One region of the Fictibacillus nanhaiensis genome, then DNA from elsewhere that is predicted to be linked to it. Evidence: riboswitches for the same ligand, from Rfam matches in the RefSeq annotation. Region 1 holds a riboswitch; the other holds the start of a gene.
The links. Region 1 has a riboswitch for cyclic di-GMP ahead of ACFS5O_RS05485 (hypothetical protein). Riboswitches for the same ligand answer to the same signal wherever they lie in the genome.

Region 2: linked by a shared signal. The riboswitch ahead of ACFS5O_RS17020 (GGDEF domain-containing protein) and the one ahead of ACFS5O_RS05485 (hypothetical protein) in region 1 are both predicted to bind cyclic di-GMP.

The regions. Positions count from the first base shown of each region.
Region 1 covers NZ_JBHUPF010000006.1:342,535-350,744, forward strand. The annotation lists gene ACFS5O_RS05460 (methyl-accepting chemotaxis protein) at 1-1,293, shown strand, start outside; gene ACFS5O_RS05465 (transposase) at 1,424-1,984, opposite strand; gene ACFS5O_RS05470 (spore coat protein) at 2,320-2,952, shown strand; gene ACFS5O_RS05475 (YhdT family protein) at 3,135-3,428, shown strand; gene panF (sodium/pantothenate symporter) at 3,425-4,864, shown strand; cyclic di-GMP riboswitch class II at 5,053-5,135, shown strand; gene ACFS5O_RS05485 (hypothetical protein) at 5,170-5,661, shown strand; gene ACFS5O_RS05490 (YdcF family protein) at 5,754-6,488, shown strand; gene ACFS5O_RS05495 (hypothetical protein) at 6,504-6,680, shown strand; gene ACFS5O_RS05500 (PadR family transcriptional regulator) at 6,819-7,151, shown strand; gene ACFS5O_RS05505 (HAAS domain-containing protein) at 7,148-7,918, shown strand; gene ACFS5O_RS05510 (ATP-binding protein) at 8,094-8,210, shown strand, end outside.
Region 2 covers NZ_JBHUPF010000006.1:2,618,840-2,627,049, forward strand. The annotation lists gene addB (helicase-exonuclease AddAB subunit AddB) at 1-1,728, opposite strand, end outside; gene ACFS5O_RS17015 (GGDEF domain-containing protein) at 1,930-3,003, opposite strand; gene ACFS5O_RS17020 (GGDEF domain-containing protein) at 3,068-4,018, opposite strand; cyclic di-GMP riboswitch class I at 4,210-4,298, opposite strand; gene ACFS5O_RS17025 (serine/threonine protein kinase) at 4,377-5,030, opposite strand; gene ACFS5O_RS17030 (YhjD family protein) at 5,136-5,495, opposite strand; gene ACFS5O_RS17035 (hypothetical protein) at 5,512-5,718, opposite strand; gene ACFS5O_RS17040 (STAS domain-containing protein) at 5,815-6,648, opposite strand; gene ACFS5O_RS17045 (N-acetylmuramoyl-L-alanine amidase) at 6,835-7,491, opposite strand; gene ACFS5O_RS17050 (MarR family winged helix-turn-helix transcriptional regulator) at 7,817-8,200, shown strand.

The sequences.
Region 1 (8,210 bases):
AATGCTATTACTAAAAAAAGTGGAACGTTAACCACAAAGATCAATGGTGAAGAGAGAGTAGTCAGCTATACGAAAAATGATACAACCGGTTGGAAACTAGCTGGAACTGTCTCGCTTAGTGAGTTTGAGGAAAAGGCTTATGTGATTCTTCTACCAATCGGAATCGCCTTACTCATCACTCTTTTAGTGGCGGCCATTATTTCGGTGTTCGTTTCAAGAAGAATTACAGTACCCGTGAACCAACTAAAGAACGCAATGCATGAGATCAGGAATGGAAACCTACAGGCGAGCGTTTCTATACAAAGAAAAGACGAGATCGGTGAACTAGCTGCAAGCTTTGATGATATGTCTAACCAGATGCGAACGTTGATCAGAGAGATGGCTCAGATTACCGATCATGTGACGGACGCGTCTCAAACGGTCGTTGCGAGTGCAGAAGAAAATTCAGCATCTGCACAAGAAGTTTCAACAACGATGCAGCAGATCGCAGCAGGCTCTTCTCATCAAGCAGAGTTGATGGATCAGAACGCAAAGGCAGCCAATGTGCTGGCTGAGCGTATCGGTACCGTTCATGCACATGGCGAAAGAATTGAAAAAGCAACAAAACAAATGAATGAAGAATCGTTGAACGGTGTAAAAAAAGTGAGCGTGCTAAAAGAGAAGTCACTGATGACAACAGAAATGACAAAAGAGATGATTTCTTCTATTAAAAAGCTTGATGAAACATCTGGCAGCGTTCAACAGATCGTTCTAACGATCAGCGATATAGCCAATCAAACGAATTTACTAGCATTAAACGCGGCAATCGAGGCAGCGAGAGCTGGAGAGTCAGGAAGAGGCTTTGCGGTCGTTGCGGATGAAGTAAGAAAACTGGCAGAGCAGACCGAGCTTTCCTTAAAAGATATCAGCGCATTGATCACGGATATGCAGCAAGTAACGGAAAACACCGTCGGACAAGTTCAAGAAGCTGCCGCTCTCATTCTTTCACAAAGCGAAGCAGTTGAAGAGACAGAGCAAAGCTTTAGCGCGATCTCTACTGCAGTTAAAGGGAATGCAGCGGCATTAAAAGACGTGATTCAGTCTGTTGACGAAATGACGATGCAAAAGAATGTACTCCTTGAGAATGCGTCGCATATCTTGGCGATCACGCAAGAAACAGCGGCTGGAACAGAAGAGGTATCTGCATCAGCAGAACAGCAATCAGCATCAATGGAGCAGTTGAACCATCTAGCGGATCAGCTTGAGCAGTACGCTGAACAGATGCGCAACCACGTCCAGCGGTTCACATTTTAGGGGTCTGACCCCACACAATTACATTTGTGCCGTTTTTGTCTTTTCCAAAAAGACAAAAACGGCTTTTTTCTTTGTTAGTACTGACTTTTGAAAAAGGAAAGTGTGTAGTTATACATTTAGTTTAAAGGGTTTAAAGCTCAACAACAGGGGTGATCTTGCTTTCAACATAATCTCGGTACTGAGATTTCGAATGGTTAAACTGTTCAAGAAGGGTTGAGGTGTTTACGAAAGGACACACCGATGGGGTTACATAATAGCGGTAACTGCTCCACTGATATTCTAAAGGATACATGACCAGGTCGGCAGAAACAGGATTCAAATGAATGTAGCGACTAGTGTCTAATAAATGCGAACGATCTTCGATCAATTCTGCTCCATAACGTCCTTGAAACACATGACCAGTGAGCTCATATTTCTTGTTGAAATACATCGCGTACGTTTCATTTAATTCTTTCATGAAATCTCCAGGTGGGGACTTGCTGCACAATATTTGTAAGTGAGTGTGGTTGGTCATGAGGCAATACGAGAAGAGCTCGACTTCGTGCTTTTTAACACAGTGGCTAAGAATCTTTAAATAGCGGTGGAAATCCAAGTGGGAATAAAAAAGAGGTTCCCTGCGATTTCCGCGAGTAGTCACGTGATAAACAGCATCCGGATACCAAATGCGAGGGGATCTAGGAATGATTTTCACCTCCTTTCAATCGTATCTTTATTATAAGGGTTGAACCTGAATCTGGGAAATGGGGACTGACCCCAAAAAAATTATTTCCCCTGCTGTTTTCAAGTAAAACCCTAAAGCAGTTTTGAAATGCAAACGGTTCGAAACTTTTCTTTTCAGAAAGTCACCTTTTTCGCGAATAGCCCCTCTTAAAAAATGTCGAACTTCGTCTCTTCTTTAGAGTTTCTATCATATTTCCTCGGAAATTATTAAAAAAAGAGAATAGAGTATTCCTTTCTACATACAATAACCCCGTATTTTATAAATCGGAGGTATGTATGATGAATCAAGATTCAAATCAACAAAACATGAATCCTCAATCAGGGAACACCAATCCTGAATTTAACCATCTAAACATGCAGACTGGTCAAGTGTTAGCCCAGATGAACCATGGCGGACATGAGATGTTTGATGTTCATGAGATGTTAAGCGGCATTGTAGGAACTTTAAACTTATATACACTTTGTAAAGGGCATGTCCAGGACCCTGAGCTTAAAACGATGCTCAATCGTCATTATCAGCACATTACAAAAGAATATAACGCGTGTGTTCAAGCTTTTCAGACAGGAAAAGATCCAGCAATGCGTACAGAATCTTACAAGATGGCTCAAGATAATGATTTTGTATATGGCTTGAAGCCTGCTCAACCGGTTAAACCTATTCAAAGCGTTACAGAATTAAACGATCAATCTGTATCATCTCTAATTCTAGGAACATTAAAATCGAATGCTTCGCTAAGAGGAATGGCGACACTCGAAGTTACAAATCCAGTGCTTAGACGAGTATTAGCAGATGGGATTCCAAACTGGATCGAGATGGCCTATGAATTATCGATCTGGCAGAATAAGAACCATTATTATCAAGTACCTCAACTGAACCAACAAGATATGACGAGCATGCTCGGTGCATACGCTCCATCAACACAACCACCTCTTCAATAAAAATGACTTAAACGAGTACCTATAAAGGTGCTCGTTTTTACTTTTACACAGGTTAAAACAGGGATATCATGAGAAGAAATAGAAAATTTCATAAAGTTGAAAGGACTCGACAACAAGAAACGAATTTGCCATAGTTATGAGTGGACTTATATTTTGTACTGAAACTCCAGGGGGTTAAGGAAATGAAAAAGGGAACAGACTGGCGGTATCGAGTATCGAATAGAGAAGCTGTCATGGGTACCGTGCTTGCCATTTTGAACTTTATCTGGTGGTATGCGTTCGCTTACGGCCTAGGCGGACGTCCTATTAAAGAATACACATACATACTTGGATTTCCAGCATGGTTTTTTTATAGCTGTATGATGGGATTTGTTGTTTTCACCATTTTAGTTTGGATCATGGTGAAGTTTTTCTTCAAAGAGGTTCCGTTTGACCTTGATGAAACGAACGAGGATGGGGAGGGAGATGTCCGATGAATTGGGATGTGATTCTTCCTTTAGCTTTCTTTTTGATCTCCGTTTTTTTAGTAGGTATCTATACATCTCGGCACATTAAAAGCGGACCGTCGTTTTTACAAGATTACTTTTTAGCAGGCAGAGAACTCGGAGGTTTTGTGCTTGCGATGACAATGGTCGCAACATACGGAAGTGCGTCGAGTTTTATTGGTGGACCTGGTGCAGCCTATCAATTAGGTCTAGGTTGGGTGCTGCTCGCAATGGCGCAACTCGTTACTGGGTATTTCACACTTGCGGTACTTGGTAAAAAGTTTGCAATCGTTGCAAGAAAGATCAACGCCGTTACATTGATTGATTTTCTAAAAGCACGTTATGAGAGCAAGTGGGTCGTTATTCTATCAGCACTGAGTATTGTTGTTTTCCTATTCTCTGCAATGGCCGCTCAATGGGTGGGCGGTGGACGGTTGATCGAATCGTTTACCGGTGTTTCCTACACAACAGCACTTTTCATTTTCTCTGGCTCTGTGCTCGTGTACGTGATTGCAGGCGGTTTCCGAGCCGTTGTAATTACTGATGCGATACAAGGAGTTGTAATGGTAATCGGAACAGTCATCATATTGGCCGGTACGATTCTCGCGGGCGGTGGAATTGAAAACATCATGGGTGAATTAAGAGCGGAGAATCCGAACTTAATCACGCCTTATGGCTCGGATCAATCGCTAACACCTCTTTACGTATCATCGTTTTGGATATTAGTTGGTGTTGGAGTTGTAGGCTTGCCGCAAATTTCGGTAAGAGCGATGAGCTATCGAAATGCAAAGGCGATGCATCGAGCGATGATCATCGGAACGTTCGTTGTAGGTTTCATCATGCTGGGTATGCATCTAGCGGGTGTGTTCGGAAGAGTGGTGCTACCGGGAATAGAAGTCCCGGATAAAGTCATGCCGCTTTTAGCACTCGAAGTGTTGCCAGGGTGGTTAGCCGGTATCGTGTTGGCAGCGCCTTTAGCTGCTGTCATGTCAACGGTAGATTCGGTGCTCTTACTCGTAAGTTCTGCGATCATAAAAGATGTGTACATCAACTACATTAAACCAGATGCCGAGGAGCAATTTGTAAAAAAGTTGAGCTTTGGGATAACAGCGGTTGTCGGACTGAGCGTATTCGCTATGGCGATCAACCCGCCTGACTTACTTATTTGGCTGAATCTGTTCGCGTTCGGAGGATTAGAAGCAGCGTTCATATGGCCAATTGTGTTAGGGCTATATTGGAAAAGAGGAAACGCGAACGGAGCGATCGCCTCTTTAATCGTAGGGGTAGGATCTTATATGTTCTTGCATCTTAATTACCCTAATCTTTGGGGCATGCACACGGTAGTGCTTCCGATCGTGCTTTCCTTGATTGCTTACATTGTGGGGAGTTTCACAAAGGGTGTCAGACCCCATACAAATACATTCTAGAAGCCAATGTCCACGCACAGTGGACATTGGCTTCTTTCATTTATTTCTTTCATTCCATGTTTCTTTCCGCTACATCCTCATTACCTTTCTACAATAAAATACTGAAAAAACAATTTATAGTAATATCTTACTAATTACCCATTTACAGTGAATGTGACCGGTGTTAATTTTATATCAGAATATAATTAGATAAGTGTGGGGCTGTGAAGGTTATTCTGTATGTGGGCGCTTGGAATAACTGAAGCTAGTAGCGCAACCGACCGCTTTCTTTATTTGTTCTCTAGATAAAGGAAGGGGTATTTAACATGGAAATTTCACGTAAAGAAAAATTCAGCACGAAGAAAAAGACAGCTAAGAAATGGCCGAAAATTGTTTTAGCGACAACGTTTGCACTTGGTGTAGGTACGACATCTGCGTATGCGGCAAATCCGAATCTTGCAAACGACTTATATAATAAGATTATGGAATTTACGTATCAATTTGAGATCGAGAGTGAGTTAAACAAAGAGAAGAATGACTTGCTCAAAAATGTGAACGTAGCAGTAAAAGGAATCGTTGCGGATGCCAAGAAAGATTTGGATTCTAACAAAGAAAAGATCATTCAAGACAAGAAAAAAGAACTTGAAAATCACTATAAACAAGAATTAGCAGAGATTACGAAAAGAAAGAACGAAGCCGTTAATAAAAAAACAGAGAACATGAACACTGATGCAACACGTTCTTCTGAGCAAAAAAAGGCCGACATCTCTTCAGCCATTCAAAAAGAAATACAAGAGTCTGACATAAACAAAAAATAATAACTTTTACAAAGAGCGGAATCTTCATTCTCCGCTCTTTTCCTTTTTCTGATATCCTAGAATATAGAAAATCTATGAACGGAGATAACACTATGAAAAAACTATTCTTAACGCTCGGGATCCTCTTTGCTGTATATGCAACGGCCATGCTTATCCAAACGACTAACATGGATATGGGACTTGCGGTTTTTTTCTTGTTAGGTGCTCTTTTTCTTGTCCTTTTTTTCCGCTACAACTCAGCTATGAAACTATTTAACACGTACAAAAAAACGACGCTGACCGTATTAATCGTAACCATCCTTTTTGCAGCAACGCTAGAAACTCTTATTCTTACATCTGCTAACACAGACCCTGAGAAGGTTTCTTCCAAGATAGATTCGATCCTCGTACTTGGTGGAGGAACGAAGAATAATCGTCCGGGTGCCGTTCTAAAAGGTCGGCTAGATCAAGCGCTCACCTATGCAAAAAAACATCCAGATGTTACGTTCATTGTCAGCGGTGGTCTTGGATTTGGTAAAACGACGAGTGAAGGATCTATAATGAAAAACTATCTCGTCGAAAATGGGATTGAAGCAGATTCCATTCAGATTGAGGAAAAAGCAACGAGTACATACGAAAATCTTTTATATACCAAAAAGATGATTCAACCAGACGACCAGCTGCTCATTGTAACGAGTGATTTCCACCTTTTTCGAACAAAGATGATCGCTAAGCGGGTTGGTATTGAAGCAGAAGGGCTTGGCTCGCCGTTGAGAATTTCTTCTGTTCCACAAGCTCACGTTAGAGAATATATGGCGATCATTAAAAGTTATTTTACTGACAGATAGAGGAGGGCGGCTTTCATGAACAAAAATAAGTATCATTGTTGTGCGACGTGTATCAATTTCAAGCCTGAAAAAACGAATCAAGGGATGCGCTATCACTGCGTGCGTCTTGGATATGAGACGAAACCAGACTATCAGTTTAATTGTTGGGAGCCGAAACCACATGTGGTGGAGCTCATGAATAAGGAAAAATAATTTTTGGAACAAATTAACACAAATACCTTGCATTACAAGTTAGTGACACATATACTAATGGTATATCTTGTTATGCAAGACATTCTTTTTTATCTATAACCCTTGTAATACAAGATAGTGAAAATGAGGTGTAGCCACATGTCGAACACTCAGATGTTAAAAGGAATTCTCGACGGCTGTCTTTTAGCCATCATCAATGAAGGTGAAGTTTATGGCTATGAGTTAGCCGAAAAGCTGGAATCATACGGCTTTCAACAGACGAGTGAAGGAACGATCTATCCTTTGCTCATACGCATGCAAAAAGAGAAGCTCGTTACCACGACGTTGAAGAAATCAACGGCGGGACCAAGACGGAAATATTATTCGCTTACCCCTAAAGGTGAGGAAGAACTTCAAGCATTTATTGAAAGATGGAATCAACTAAGTCATTCGGTCGAGCACATTTTACAAAAGAGAGGAAGCGGAGAATGAATGCGCAAAAACATACGTTAACAGCTGAAAGTCAGGATTTCTTAGATAATCTTAGACTCTATTTATTTTCGAGTGGAAAAAAAGACGAAGAGGTAAAAGAGATCGTAGAAGAGTTGGAAGATCATCTGATCGAAGCGGAAAAGCGCGGAAAATCTGTCTCTCACATCATCGGCCATTCGCCAAAAGCATATATGGAGCAGCTTTCAAGTGAAATGTCATTTGATTTTAAATGGCTTTCTTACTTGCCGATCATCGTTCTCGGTGTTTTCGCCTATGTTTTGCTAGGCGATTCGATAAGAGGAGGCGTTCAGTACACGTTGCTTCAAGTGATCGGTTATCCGGCGGTTTGTATCATCCTTGTACTTTTCTATTTAAGAATGTTCAAATTCTTAGCGAGCACGAAACTTTCAAAAACAAAAACGATCATCACCACATTGATCTTAGGAATTTTACCGATTTTGTTCTTTTTAGGTCTTATGTTTGCAAACGATATGTATAAAACTTCCGTTGTTATAAAGCTTGGAGCGACAGGAAACATTATCGCGGCGCTCCTTGCTATCGCCATCTTTATAGGAATCGCTTTATGGAGTAAAACCTGGTTCACAATCGTCATTCCAGCCATGATTTTTCTACCAGAATTTTTAATCAGTCTCACTTCATTTGACAAAGAAACGAAAGCCATTTTAACAATAAGTGCATTGTTTGTAACGCTGATTATCTATAACGTGTATACGTTTAAAAAAGCGAAAAAAGAGAACCGAATCTAAATGATCGGTTCTTTCTTCTGAGTAAAATATGGTTACCAAACAACGTACTTGCACTGAAAAAGCTTACAATGTTACATTGTGTAAGGCTTTACACAGCAAATAAGTGGAAATACTGTTGATAGATAAGGTGATTGATTTTTAGTAAAAGATCACTGATAGAGAAAGGAAATTTGATATGAATCTCCAACTTCCGATTGAAATAAAAGAAAAGCTGCAGCAAGATGCAGCTAAACGATTAGAAAATCTACCAAATGAATATAAAGAATTAATTGGGGAGCAGGGATATACAGCG
Region 2 (8,210 bases), 2.3 Mb from region 1:
TTCAAGCATTTGCATCCACGTTTCTTTTGAAAGTTCTTCCTCACCAGTCAACTCTACCATTTCATCTAAAAGCCCTAACACCGCATTCCAAACTTGTCCATGTTCAGATGCTGCTCGTAGTTTCCCTGCGGATTCGGCATGAATTCTTAAGCGTTCAAGTTTCATCGGCACATTGAGGTCTTCAAGAAACTGATAAAGACTTTTACAATATTGAATGATGCTTTTACTGTTTGATAGGTTTTTAGAAAGACGACTCAATGGGGATACAATGATATCTCGCATATCGTTTATCAATTGTTCCTTTTCATCATCACGGGTTGTCTTTCCAAAATCTTCTGATTCGAACCCTCTAAACCTTTTATATTTCCAAGGTTTAGGATCTGTCCACCTGTTTCCTTGAATACCGAGTGCTAACACATAATTTTCGAGTTCATCCATACAACGTCTCATCTCAGAAGTTGTTTTTCTTATCTCGTCAAGCGGATAGAGCATATCTGTTTTAACCGCTCGAAAAACAGATTCATAGCGCCAATTCTTTAAGACAATATCTAATGATGAACGTATGAGCTCGATCAAAGGATGGTGAAGCATAGATTTTTTTTGATCCAGAAAAACAGGTATCTCATAATCTGTAAACACCGTTTCGATCAGTGTTTGATAACTACCCGAATTACGTACGGTGACAGCGATATCGCGATATCGATATCCTTTGTCACGAACGAGTTCTGTGATTTTCCTTGCTGCTCCCTCAACTTCAGAACGAATATTAACTGCAGCCGCTACTCCAACACCTTCATGATTGTGAGAAGGTATAGCAGGTCTTTGATCATACTGTTCTTCGATGTGAGCGATAGCACTTGAATGAAACTTTGGCTTCTCATGAAGATAGATCGGCTCCTCAACGAACACACCGAGTTCTTTCGCCAGTGTTGTTAGTGACTTTATCGTTTTTTTAGTCATATTAAACAAATCTAATTCATGAGGTTCTGAGCCTGAATTAAAGAATTCATCTGTCGTAAGTGCAATGGTTACTTTTTTGGCATGTGCCATTAATCCAGCCGCAACTTCTAGTTCTTGAGGAGTAAAAGAATGAAATCCATCTATGTAAATTTCACTTTCCTTGATGCTCTCTGATAAAGGAATCTTTGCTTGGAGCAGACGTAAGTAATCTTCTGAATCAATATACTTTCCAATTAGTGCTTCGTCTAAGGCACTTGAAAGGACACTCAGATCTGATAGTTTGTCCTTAAGCACTTTTTTGTTATTTTCTTTTTGTCCAAGAGAAAGCAGTGTTTCGGCATTCCACGAAAGGTCGTCTGCAGAAACACAATACCGTTTAAGTTCTGTAGTCATTAACTCGAGCAGCTCGTAAAAACCGCTTTGTTCTGAAGCTTTTCGGAAGATTTTAAGGTCCTCTTTTTTATGCTCAACAATTTTTCGCAGCATCATTCTTATTCCGGTAGAACTGATGTGCATTCTTGTCAGACCACCAGTCTCACCAAGAATACGCCAAGCAAGCCTTGAGAAACTAAACACTTGTGCACGCATCATTCCGGAAAGACCAGGTGTTGAAGCTAGCTTATACTCCGATTGAAAAGTCATCTGATCGGGTACAAGATAGATGATCGGATTGCCTGAAGGACATTCTGTAAGTTCTTTTTGAATCTCCTTAAATACAGAGTGGGACTTTCCGCTGCCGGATCGTCCCAAAATAAATTGCAAACTCATTTTTTGTTCATCCCCTGTTCCGCACTTGAATTCTAACTCTATTATCTCATAATCTATTAGGACATCAAAGGCTCCTCCCCTGAAAAACAAGCACTTCTCCCTGGTAGTTATAGGATAGATATTGAAAACGGAGCATTCTCGAATAAAAGTTACACCTTACCTACATGATAGATACCATATAGAAAAGAAAAAGGAAAACCGCTACATCGTTAGCTGATTTTCCTGTTCTCTGACGATATCCAGTTCACATGCATTTCTTCCTGCTGCTTTTGCTTCATATAATAATACATCAGCTCTTTGGATAATCTGTGAAGGCTTTTCACCTTCTACATAACTCGCAATCCCGTAGCTAAGTGTGACAGGTAACGCTCCATCACTTGACATATAAGGATAGGTCTCTAAATGTTTATTGATTTTTTCGATCGTATTTTTTACTTCTGTACGGCATGTCGTATGGAGAATCCAGGCAAACTCTTCTCCTCCATATCGATAACTTTCTCCTTCTTTTAGAGAGATAAAACGTTTAAACGTAGCTCCAACAAGCTTAAGCACTTCATCACCTATCAGATGACCGTGAAGATCGTTGAACTTTTTAAATCGATCAATATCACATAACACAAGTGTAAAAGGCTTACCTTGTTTTGTTTTTTCTAAGACGTCTTCTTGAAATTTCCGGTGATTCAATAAACCCGTCAAATAGTCTTGTTCAGATTGAAGCTGATACATATTCTTCTCAAAATAATATTGTCGTTCTTTAGAAGCGATCACTCCTCCATAAAAAGCGATCAACCATAAGAAGATGCTTTTCATGAAAAATTCAAAAGAAGAAAGAGTGTTCATGTACCCACTATCTCTTATGAAAAAGTAAGTAAGGATGATAAAACTCGCTGTTCCTACTATAAGGGCGCCTCTTAACCTCCAATATAGAGCGGCATGAATAACGATTAAATATCCTACAGAAACAAACGGGCTGTCAGCTCCGCCAGTTAGCTGCATCAACCACGCATAAGCGAGGCAATCAAAAATAATTCCACCTCTAGTAAAAACGCGGTAATACAGTGACGTTTCAGGCATTCGATGTAAAACAATTTGCGTGGAGGTCATATATACGATCCCTATTAGGAAGAGGATCGGAAATGTATCTGTTTCGAATTTAAGCACGCTCGAAATAGGTGGATAATAAAAAACAGGTAAACAAAGTACTAAAAAGAACCACCGTAATAAAGAAGATATCGTTTCAGAACGGTGCTCAGTAATCGTAAATGAATCTTTCATGCGAGTCATCTTCCTTTGCATAATACGATCTGTGAAACACAGAAAGGCCCTTGTTTCATATTGTTCAAATGAATGATTTATTCTCACTTCTTGATCTTTTATTGGTATACATTCGCTCATCTACAAGTTGAAGGTAATAATCTATGTTCTCACATGCATCTGCAAGTAATTCTATTGTGCCATATGCTAATGAAATGGATTCATTCCATACGATGAGCTGACTCTCTAACTTTTCAATTAGGATGTATGCTTCATCTTCTGTTATCCCTGGCAAAAGAAAAACAAATTCATCTCCTCCAAATCTAAATCCAGAGAACAATTTTAACCGTTTAGAAAGTTCTGCAATCTGCTGAAGGATTTCATCACCCGCGTGGTGTCCTAGCTCGTCATTAATCAATTTAAAGTTATTGATATCAAACATGACAAGTGTAAGAGGAAGTTTTAAGCTGTGCGCTTTTTTGAGTTCTTTTTCTAAGCAATCATAAAAGTATCTGCGATTATACAGATTCGTTAGTGGATCCCGAATGCTAATCTCCTTAAGATCTTTGAATTGTTGAGAGGAGAAACCACTTAAGAAGCCGGTTACAGCTCGGTGAGATATTCGGTTCCAACGATCTAACATAAACAACTGTATCACTAACGGTTCATTTTTTGTTGCTTTTTTTACTTCAAGTAAAACAGATTCACTGATACTCGTTGTAAAACATGCTAATGCTTGATGAGGAATTCGTTGATGTCTTAAAAAATGAATGCCTGATCGAAACGCTTTTTGTTCTCCTTGCTTTAAAAAAGACTCAAATCGTTCTTCTTCTAGAAACACAGCATGCACGATTGCCCGTAAAAATTTCTCTAATATCTTTTCGTATTGCTCAACAAACCCGTTTAGAAACGTATGAAAGTCTTCATTTTTTCGTAGATGCTCTTTGTGTGTATGTATCATAGCAGGAATAGACTTCATAAATTCTGGCAACAAGTTTTTTTTGAGTGCGCGTAAGTCTAGTTGGAAGTTTTCCATTCTACAACCCCTCAAATTCCTCAAAAATTACATACAAAAAGCCATCACCTAATAAAGGGAATGGCTTCTATTGATGTTCGAGACACTATACTCTCTATGACTGCTTCATTACTAACGTGTGATCAATCCTCTTTCACACAATCGAAAAAGCTTCATAGAAACGGTTGTGTCTAAACAAGAGTCCGTTTCCCTTTGGCAACCGGCTACCATTGCATGTTCAACATACTTTAGGCCCATAGCTTTGCGTCCCAGCTTTTCAACTGGTTTGCCCTTAATAACAAAGGTTTCTATTGATTTATAGTTATTATATCCTACTTAGGTAGTTTGTGCCAATCATTTTAATGAGTCATTAGACCTATTATTTACTACCTTTTTTTTTGGATATTTTTAACTTCCTATAGTACCTATACCCTATCCTTACTCCGTTCAAAACAAAATAAGGTATCTTAATCGGAAAATGAAAGAGAGTTTTTTTGTAAATGGTGAAATAAGCCTTTCGAAGATCTTTCCATTTTCTGCACGTTTCGTATCGACTAAAATCAGAAACGTCCACAATAATTCCTCTATTATTAGATATCATCACATTTTTCCCATGCACATCATTCGGAAACAACCCTTTGTCTCTCGCATGCCTGACTGCTTCATCAATATCGTAGATTACACTCTCATGGATTTTTACCCCTTTATGCACACAGTCAAATAGAGTCATGCCTTCAATGCGTTTTAAGATTAAAAAACGCTGTTCCGAATGATAGCAAACAGAAAATCCTGGATGTTTGCCTAATCGATCATATACTTTCTTTTCTTCTACTAGACCATGCTCATCCCTGCCGTAGATCTTTACTACATATTCAGGATGATCAGGATGTGAAAAAACGGCTGCATAGTTTCCACAGCCGAGCATCTTCCAAGGATGTGGGGTATTCACAGGGCAAACCGGATCAAAAGGGCTACGACTTTCAATCAAGATCTCATCGTTCAATTGTCTGGCTAGCCGGATAAAGTGTTCCATAACGTTCCTCAATTCAATTTCTAATCCTTATCATCAACTTATGATTCTGCTATACGTTCATTGTATACAGTTGTTATAAAAAATGAAACTTGAACGCTTTATCCATTATTCAAGGTTTACTTTTAGATAAGAAAGCATAAGTGTCTCGGCTTTATTCTTCAGATGAATGTTTGGAAATCTCATAATTTCACGATAACCTCTAATAAAGATCTCATATTCAGTAACATCATCTTCACGTTGTGCATCCATCACTTTAATTCTTCGTTTTCTTAATTCGATTCTAACATCATATAGATCTTTGCTGATTTGATTCATAATTTGTTCTACTAGCGCTCTGTATGGCTGTTTCAATTTAAAAGGAGAGCCGTTAATAATCTGCAGATCACGATTAAACACAGTAAGTAAAATCGGATACATCACAAATTTTTCAATAAGCGAACGCTCTTCTTCGCTTCCATATTGCACGACAAACCCTCCAATCTTATGAAGACAAACGTGAATGAACAGATAATATATTTCTTATGTGAAAACTTCGAATCTGTTTTCTTGTTGAACAATATCCTTTGATGATATGACCGTCAAATGAGTATGGAATGACAATACGGTGCGAGATGTCACCTTTTTGTGAGAGGTAGATCATTTCTATTCCAACTCGTTCTTCTATACATCTCATTAATAAGTTAGTCATGAAGCAACCTCCTTTTTTATATTATATGCGAACAAACGTTCTTTTTATACTAGAAAAAAATACCTACCCTTTTTTAAGAAGGTAAGCATTCATAGATTATTTACTGTTTTGAGGTCGAATCCCCATAGCCTCAAGCTCCTGATACAAGTTTCCAGCAATAGAAAATCCGTCAAAACTGATTCCTAGCGAAACAACCGTCTGAGCAAGCTCAGGTCGCATACCGCTTAAGGTTACATTTACACCTAAAAGCTTGAGTGAATTGATCACCTTAAATAAATTATGAGCCACCATCGTATCAATCACTGCTACACCAGATAGATCGATAAAAAGATGTTCAATCTGTAATTCCATGCATTTTTGAAGAGAAGTTTCCATGATCAATTTAGAGCGATGCGTATCAATCGTACCTACAAGCGGAAGAACCGCAACCGCTCTTGTCAGTCTTACAACAGGTACAGATAGTTCTTCAATTGCCTCTCGAGCCAATCCGAGTACACGATTATTATTTTCAACATATGCCACACTAAAAGCATGGACTGTTTCATCCAATAAAGGGTCGATGATTGATGCAGCTTTCATAACAGTTTGAACGGTAAATTTCTCATTGTTGACTTCGTTACGAATAAAATCCCATAGCACCATTCGATAGTATCTCGTACTACTTAATGCTTTGTCTAGAGGAACTTCGTGTTGAACAGCCAGCTCACCATTTTTTCTTCCCCATTTGATAAAATGATCTTGTGAAGTTTTTTTATCTTCATAAAGTGCTTGTCCAAAATATGAAAATAGTTCTCCCCTTAGGTTCAGCACGAATTCTGAAAGTTCCACTGGTTGCTCACCAAGCGATAAACGCACCTCATCAATTTTCTTTGATAGATCATACTTATGTTCAATGATCTTTTTACCTAATTCCCTCAATTGATGCTCCATTTTTAGTTATTTCCCCCTATGTACACAAAAATATGGCATACCTCCACTTTATTTACCATTAACTTGTGTACTTAAAACCTATTTCATGAAAAAATGGGTTTGTTCTCTCCTGACAAGGAGTAAGTGGTAAAACCCGAAATGAGAGTCAGTTGTTTAAAGGAACAATAAAGACGAAAAATCCTAGGATTATGAGAAATCAATATGAACAGCAAATCCTGCAGCTTTAGCTTTTCGAGAAAGTTTCTCTGCATTTTCCCTAGATGAGAACGCTCCTATCTGCACTTTATAAAGCTTTCCTTCTCCAGTTACTTGCTCGTTAAATTCCTTTTGATTAACAACAAACTTTTTTAACTCATATTTAACATCTTCAATAAAGAATGGAAATGTCTTACCATATTGATGAAAACAATTTAAAGGATCTGTTCTTCTTTTTGGGTCTAGTTGAAAGTGACCTTTTATGTTCCGGGCAGGATCCCATTGGTACATCTCACATAAATACGCAAAAAACCATACATAACGGCTATAAGCTTTATTAAAATCAATAGATGGCCCATAACACAACTCTACTCCGATTCCCCATTCATTGGCATCTGATACATCGGATCGAACGTGCCATGCTTTTTCATCTAATGGAATAACCTCTAATATTTGCTTATCATCTATGAAGACGTGCGCAGATGCTTCTAGATGCCTGCTGTTAAAATAATCATAGTTTTGTTGCGCCGTCGAGTTGGGGTTTCCGGTATCGTGGGCGACCGCAAAGCGTGGTCTACGATTACCTCCTGGCCGTTGCTTCCATTCTTTTTTTATAAATTGATTGGTGATCTGGTATTTTTCTTTCATTCATACACCTCCCATTTATTTAATTTAGAAGTGTATGATAAAACAAAAAAAGAGCCATTACGGCCCTTTTTACATTCCCCCTGGTTGTGATTGTGTTGTGATCGCCCAAACCCAATAAGCTGCTCCGATTAAAAATCCAAAACCTAATAACACAAAAAATAATGTTGAATTTTTCATAATCCGTGTCTCCCCAAACCTTTTGCTTTCTTTCTTATTAAATATAAATTATCATATACTAGTAGAAGAAGAAACAAAAAGCAAGGGTGTTAAAATGGAAAATAGAGAACAAACCCCATTAAGAAATGATTTAGAACGTGAATTGGAAATGAGTTTACGCAGACTTTTTCGTACGTTAAGAAAAGGTTTAAACGAAGTATACTCAGATTATATTCCAAGCAATGAGTTTGCTGTTCTTCAGACTTTGTTTATCCAAAGTCCTTTAATGGCATCAGAAATTGCAAACGAATTAAAAGTATCCTCAAGTCATATTACTGCGGTTACTGATCGGCTTGTTGGCAAGAATTACATTCAGCGTGTACGATCAGATTCAGACCGTCGGATCGTCTATTTGGAAATTACTGATGATGGTAGAGAAATCGCACGAAAAATGGATAACATTAAGAATAACTACCTGGAAAAAAAATTTGCTGCATTAACAGATGAAGACATAAAGCGAATGATAGATTCTTCAATAAAACTGCTTGATTAGTGAAGCAGTT